One region of the Streptomyces sp. NBC_00654 genome, then DNA from elsewhere that is predicted to be linked to it. Evidence: riboswitches for the same ligand, from Rfam matches in the RefSeq annotation. Region 1 holds a riboswitch; the other holds the start of a gene.

Region 1 (3,401 bases):
GAGAACCTGGGCAGCGTGCTCGGAGACCATGTAGCGGAACCTAGCCCTTCCGGGAAGCCGTCAAACGCGAATCGTCGGGCGGGGCGCCACTGCGGCCACTCGGGTGCGTCACCGTGCCCACTCCCGCGCGCGCCGCTGTGCCCGCCCTCCCCTACGTCACCGTGCCCACTCCCGCGCGCGCCGCTGTGCCCGCCCCCCTACGTCACCGTGTGTCACGCCGCGCGGTGCGAGGCGTACTCCGCGATCTCCCGCATCGGCGGCCGCTCCTCCGTGTCCACCGCATGGGTGTGCGGGACGAAGCCGTTCTCGCCCCGTTCGAACTGGGTGAGCGCGGGCCGCACCAGATGTCCCCGGGAGAGCCGCAGTTGCGCGGTGCGGTAGATCGCCGCCGCCATCCGGCCCAGCGCCTGACCGTCCTGGTGGCGGTGCTTGCGGACGCCGACGTCGACCTGTGCCAGCGCGTCCAGGCCCACGGTGTGCAGCGCGTCCACGAGCAGCCCCAGCTCCACCCCGTAACCGACGGGGAAGGGCAGCCGCTCCAGCAGGGAACGCCGCACCGCGTACTCGCCGCCCAGCGGCTGGACGAATCCGGCCAGCTGCGGCCAGTGCAGATTGAGCAGCGGGCGCGCCACCAGCTCCGTCACCCGTCCCCCCTGACCCGCCGTGTCGCCCAGGGGGCGGTCGTACATCGCCTTGACGAACTGCACGGACGGGTCGGTGAGCAGGGGGCCGACGATGCCGGAGACGAAGTCCGCGGAGAAGTCCTTGAGATCGGCGTCGACGAAGCAGACGATCTCGCCGCTCGTCACGAGGAGTGAGCGCCACAGGACCTCGCCCTTGCCGGGCAGGGCCGGTATTCGGGGGAGGATCGCGTCCCGGTGGACCACCCGGGCGCCGGCGTGGCGGGCGGCCTCGGCGGTGGCGTCCGTGGATCCGGAATCGATCACTACCAGTTCATCGACGAGCCGGACCTTCTCCATCAGCTCGCGCCGGATCGTCGACACGATCGCCCCGACCGTCGCCTCCTCGTTCAGCGCGGGCAGGACGACGCTCACGCTCGCCCGGCGCGGATCCCCGGCGCGAGCGGTGATGAGCCGGTCCAGCGGGCGGTCGGCTGCCGACCAGGAACGCCTGGTCAGCCAGCGTTCCACCTCTTCCAGCACGGTCGATACTCCCTGTGTGTGATCCATCTCGCGGTTCGGACGACTATCTCAACGGTCCGGTGCTTCGGTTACAGTCTTGAACAACGCGGATGACCGTCGCATGTCGGGGTCCGTCCGCCAATAAACGCCTGGATCGAAGATTCCAGTGCCACAGCGCTCATCCAGAGGGACTGAGGGAACGGCCCGTTGAAGTCCCGGCAACCCTCCCGCCGACCGTTGAGGTCTTGGTGGGGAAGGTGCCAATTCCGTCTTGTGGCGAAATGCGCCGCAAGGAAGATGAGGAGAAAGGGACCTCCGCCATCATGGCTGTTCAGGCTGTTGCTACATCCACCGATTCTTCTGTTTCGTCCGTGGATCTCGGTCCCGCCGCAGCACTTTCCTGCCGCGAGTGCGGCGAGCGTTTCGCCCTCGGCCCCCTCTTCGCCTGCGCGTCCTGTTTCGGGCCGCTCGAAGTGGCGTACGACCTGCCGAGCGGTACCCCCGACGAGCTGAAGAAGCGCATCGAGGCCGGGCCGAACAACATCTGGCGCTACGCGCCGCTGCTGCCGGTACCCGCCGACGTCGCGGACAAGCCCAACATCAACCCCGGCTTCACCAAGCTGGTCAAGGCCGACAACCTCGCCCGTGAGCTGGGTGTCACCGGCGGTCTGTACGTCAAGGACGACTCCGGCAACCCGACGCACTCCTTCAAGGACCGCGTCGTGGCCATCGCCGTCGAGGCCGCCCGCGCCTTCGGCTTCACCACCCTGTCCTGCTCCTCCACCGGCAACCTCGCCGGCGCGGTGGGCGCCGCCGCCGCCCGCGCCGGCTTCCGCTCCTGCGTGTTCATCCCGCACGACCTGGAGCAGGGCAAGGTCGTCATGGCCGCGGTGTACGGCGGTGAACTGGTCGGCATCGAGGGCAACTACGACGACGTCAACCGCTTCTGCTCGGAGCTCATCGGCGACCCGCTCGGCGAGGGCTGGGGCTTCGTCAACGTCAACCTGCGGCCGTACTACGGCGAGGGTTCCAAGACGCTGGCGTACGAGATCTGCGAGCAGCTCGGCTGGCGGCTGCCCGACCAGATCGTCATCCCGATCGCGTCCGGCTCGCAGCTGACCAAGATCGACAAGGGCCTCCAGGAGCTGATCAAGCTCGGCCTGGTCGAGGACAAGCCGTACAAGATCTTCGGCGCCCAGGCCGAGGGCTGCTCCCCGGTCTCCACCGCCTTCAAGGCCGGCCACGACGTGGTGCGGCCCCAGAAGCCGAACACGATCGCCAAGTCCCTGGCGATCGGCAACCCGGCCGACGGCCCGTACGTCCTGGACATCGCCCGCCGTACCGGTGGCGCCGTCGAGGACGTCGACGACGAGCAGGTCGTCGACGCGATCAAGCTGCTGGCCCGTACCGAGGGCATCTTCGCCGAGACGGCGGGCGGGGTGACGGTCGGTGTGACGAAGAAGCTGATCGAGGCCGGGCTGCTCGACCCGACGCTGACCACCGTCGTCCTGAACACGGGCGACGGCCTCAAGACGCTGGACGCGGTGGCCGCGACCTCGCAGGCGACCGCGACCATCCGGCCGAGCCTGGACGCGTTCCGCGAAGCCGGCCTCGCCGCCGCCCTCTGACCACCCCGAGACCGAAGGAAGGCACCCCTATGAGCGTCAAGGTCCGTATCCCCACCATCCTCCGCACCTACACGGACGGCCAGGCCGAGGTCGCGGCGGAGGGCACGATCCTCTCCGAGGTCATCGAGTCCCTGGAGGCGAACCACCCGGGTATCGCCGCCCGTGTCCTGGACGACCAGGGCAAGCTGCGCCGCTTCGTGAACGTGTACGTCAACGACGACGACGTGCGCTTCGAGGGCGGCCTGGAGGCGGCCACCCCGGACGGCGCCGGCATCTCGATCATCCCGGCCGTCGCCGGAGGCTGACGACTTCGCCGTGTGACCCCTGTTGCCCCCTCCGCGAGAGAAGCGGAGGGGGCAATTCTGCATGGTTGAGCACGGTACAGTTGGGGAAGCCCCCTCCGCTGCCCGTGTCGCCCGCATATGAGAATGCGCCCGGCCACGATAAGAAGCAGCCAATATGGTTGAGCACCTTGCGTCATAAGTGCCCTTTGTCGGGCCCGACTTGCCCGGGAATCCCATGTATTCCTCATATTCGCGTGTTCAGTCATGCCCAGAATTCTCGTCCGATTGACCTGTTGCAGAGGGCAGTTGGACAGATACATTCGGCCGCGGTCGACGCGCTACGGCGC
Region 2 (3,401 bases), on a different contig from region 1:
TCCTCCGACGTACTGGAGAAACTGGGCGTCAACCTCGACCTCTCCCCGCAGCGGGTCGTCGCGGTGGCGGAGGAGGCGGGCATCACCTTCTGCTTCGCCGTGAAGTTCCACCCCGCCCTGCGGTACGCGGCCAAGGCCCGCAAGGAGCTGGGCGCGCAGACCACCTTCAACATCCTGGGGCCGCTGACCAACCCGGCCCGGGTGCGGTCCCAGGCCGTCGGTGTCGCCGACGCGCGGATGGCGCCCATCGTCGCGGGCGTGCTCGCCGACCGGGGCAACTCGGCCCTGGTCTTCCGCGGTGACGACGGCCTCGACGAGCTGACGACCACCGCCACCTCACGGGTCTGGGTGGTCCGCGACGGCCGGGTGCGCGAGGAGGCCTTCGACCCGCGCGACGTGGGCCTGGAACTGGTGCCGGTCGAGGCACTGCGGGGGGCCGACGCCTCGTACAACGCCGATGTCGCCCGCCGGCTGCTGGACGGTGAGCGGGGGCCCGTACGCGATGCCGTGCTGCTCAACGCGGCCGCGGCCCTGGTCGCGCTGGACCAGGGCGAGGGCACGCTGAACGAGCGGATCACGGCGAAGACCGCCGAGGCCGCCGCCTCGGTCGACTCCGGTGCGGCCAAGCGGGCGCTGGAGCGCTGGGTGGCGGCCAGCAACGCCTGAGAGCCTGTCGGGTGACCTCTGATCGGGTGGCCACGCCCTGGCACGCACGCTTCCGGCGTTGCCGAAATGCCCTGGTAGCTCCGCTACGAGGCCATCCCGGCGCCTTGGAATCGCACGCACCATGCCGCGTCCACTCGCCGATCGAAGGCCACCCGACAGGCTCTGAACGCGGAAAGTGTGGCCGAGGGCGCGGTCCGGATGACGGACCGCGCCCTTGCGCATGCCGGTACGTATGGCAAGATGCTGCGCAGGTCATGAGTGACAGCGACTACGGCCCCGGCCCGCTGTCCGGCAACCCTCCGTCCGTGGCGGGGTGCCCCGGGTGAAGACCAGGCCGTAGGCAGCGAGGTCTGCGGCAAGCGCGGGCCCCTCGGCATCGTTGTATGCCAACCCCCGGGGTCCTGGTCCCTAGGGAGCCTCTTGTGAGCAAGCGAATGCGATAGGGCTCGACGCCCTTCTCCGCGCACCTCTTTCCCCCTCTCCTGCGCTGCCGCGTATCCGCCGGCGCATGGATTTCGCCTGCCTGTTACGGGAGTTCGCCATGTCTGTCTCCACCGCTGCCACCGATCGTTCCCTTTGTGCCCCTCTGCCGGTTCTGGGGGAGAACGTCACTGTTCCGCTGGTCACGGGTGGAGAGGTCACCTACGCGGCCCTCGACTACGCGGCGAGTGCCCCGGCGCTCCAGCGGGTGTGGGACGACGTCGCCGCGTACGCCCCGTACTACGGCAGCGTCCACCGCGGCGCCGGATACCTTTCGCAGCTCTCCACCGACCTGTTCGAGAACAGCCGCGCCGTCGTCGCGGAGTTCCTCGGCTGCCGGGCCGAGGACCAGGTGATCTTCACCCGCTCGACCACGGACTCGCTCAACCTGCTGGCCGCCGTACTCCCCGCCGACTGCCAGGTGTTCGTGTACGAGACCGAGCACCACGCCTCCCTGCTGCCCTGGCGCGACGCCCGGGTCACCTACCTCAACGCGCCGCGCACCCCGGCCCAGGCGGTCGAGACCCTGGAGCGGGCGCTCGCCGACCGCGACCCCTACGGCCCGGCCCTGGTCTGCGTCACCGGCGCCTCCAACGTCACCGGTGAGCTGTGGCCCGTGAAGGAACTGGCCGCCGCCGCCCACGCGCACGGTGCCCGGATCGTCCTGGACGCCGCCCAGCTCGCCCCGCACCACCCCGTGGACATCGCCGGGCTGGACGTCGACTGGGTCGCCTTCTCCGGACACAAGCTGTACGCGCCGTTCGGCTCCGGTGTCCTCGCGGGCCGCGCCGACTGGCTCCAGGAGGCCGAGCCCTACCTGGCCGGCGGCGGTGCCTCCCGCAAGGTCGCCCGGCGCACCGACGGCGGCGTGGACGTGGACTGGCACACCACCGCGGCCCGTCACGAGGCCGGTTCGCCCAATGTCATCGGCGTCTACTCCATCGCCTCCGCCTGCAAGGCGCTGACCGAGGCCGGCTTCGACGACCTGGTCGCCCGTGAGCAGCGGCTCGTCGCCCGGGTCCGCGGGGGACTCGCGGAGGTCCCCGAGGTCAAGGTGCTCTCGCTGTTCGGCGACGACGCCCCGCGGGTCGGCGTCATCTCGTTCGTGGTGGAGGGCTGGAACAGCTCGCACTTCGCCGCCGCGCTCTCCGCCGAGTACGGCATCGGCGTCCGCGACGGTCTGTTCTGCGCCCACCCGCTGGTCCGCACGCTGCTGGGCAGCGACCCGCAGGACCCGGGGGAGTGCGGCGCTCCGGAAGCCGAGCCGGGCGAGCGCTCGCTGAACGCCATCCGGGTCAGCTTCGGTGCCGGTACGCCGGACGAGCACATCGAGCGCTTCGTACGGGCGGTGGGGGAACTGGTCCGCGAGGGCGCCCAGTGGAAGTACCGCACCGAGGGCGGCCGCTGCGTCCCGGACCGGGGTGCGGCGCAGGTCTGACCCGCGGACACGGGTACGCGAAACGGCTTCGGCCGGGTACCGGGCGGCTGCCCCGTACCCGGCCGAAGCCGTACCCGCCGCTTACGCGTCCAGGCCGATGGCGAAGGCCGCCTCCAGGTCGTGCTGGGAGTACGTACGGAACGCCACATGGGTGTCGGTCCCCTCGACGCCCGGGATCTTGCTGATCCGGCCGGGGATGACATCGGCGAGATCGTCGTGCTTGGCCACCCGGACCATGGCGATCAGGTCGTACGTACCGGTGACGGAGAAGACCTCGCTGACGCTGTCCAGCGCGGCGACGGCCTCGGCGATCTCGGGAATCCGGTCCACGCTGGTCTTGATGAGCACGATCGCGGTGATCACGGCTGGCTTTCTCCCTCGGTGGCCGTGGTGGGACTCTTTACTCTAGCCCCACCCCGACAGCGTCCCCAGGCGTAGAGGAACCCGGCGGCGAACCCCGCCACATGCGCCAGATACGCGACTCCGGGGCCGCTGCCCGCGGCCCGGGCGGCCAGCCACTGCAGGACGAACCAGAAGATCAGCACGATCCAGGCGGGGAAACGCAGCGGCAGGAAGAAGAGGAACGGGAAGAGGCTGGTGACCCGGGCCCTGGGGAAGAGGCGGAGGAACGCGCCGAGCACGGCGGAGATCGCCCCCGACGCGCCGACCAGGGTCTGGTCGGACCCGGCGTGCGTCGCCGCGAAGCAGACCAGCGCCAGATAGCCGCAGCCGAGATAGAAGAACGTGAACTCCAGGCGGCCCATCCGTTCCTCGGTCATCGCGCCGAACACGTACAGAAAGAGCAGGTTGCCCAGCA

Evidence for each region. Region 1 has a riboswitch for S-adenosylmethionine ahead of thrC (threonine synthase). Riboswitches for the same ligand answer to the same signal wherever they lie in the genome.
Region 2: another riboswitch for S-adenosylmethionine. It lies ahead of OHA98_RS29665 (aminotransferase class V-fold PLP-dependent enzyme); the one in region 1 lies ahead of thrC (threonine synthase).

What each region holds. Positions count from the first base shown of each region.
Region 1 covers NZ_JAPEOB010000003.1:973,798-977,198, reverse strand. Annotated here, with positions in the region: gene OHA98_RS36810 (trehalose-6-phosphate synthase) at 1-30, opposite strand, end outside; gene OHA98_RS36805 (glucosyl-3-phosphoglycerate synthase) at 213-1,163, opposite strand; SAM riboswitch class I at 1,318-1,446, shown strand; gene thrC (threonine synthase) at 1,466-2,770, shown strand; gene OHA98_RS36795 (MoaD/ThiS family protein) at 2,800-3,075, shown strand.
Region 2 covers NZ_JAPEOB010000002.1:2,110,018-2,113,418, reverse strand. Annotated here, with positions in the region: gene trpD (anthranilate phosphoribosyltransferase) at 1-666, shown strand, start outside; SAM riboswitch class IV at 917-1,034, shown strand; gene OHA98_RS29665 (aminotransferase class V-fold PLP-dependent enzyme) at 1,208-2,584, shown strand; gene OHA98_RS29660 (Lrp/AsnC family transcriptional regulator) at 2,666-2,947, opposite strand; gene OHA98_RS29655 (rhomboid family intramembrane serine protease) at 2,944-3,401, opposite strand, start outside.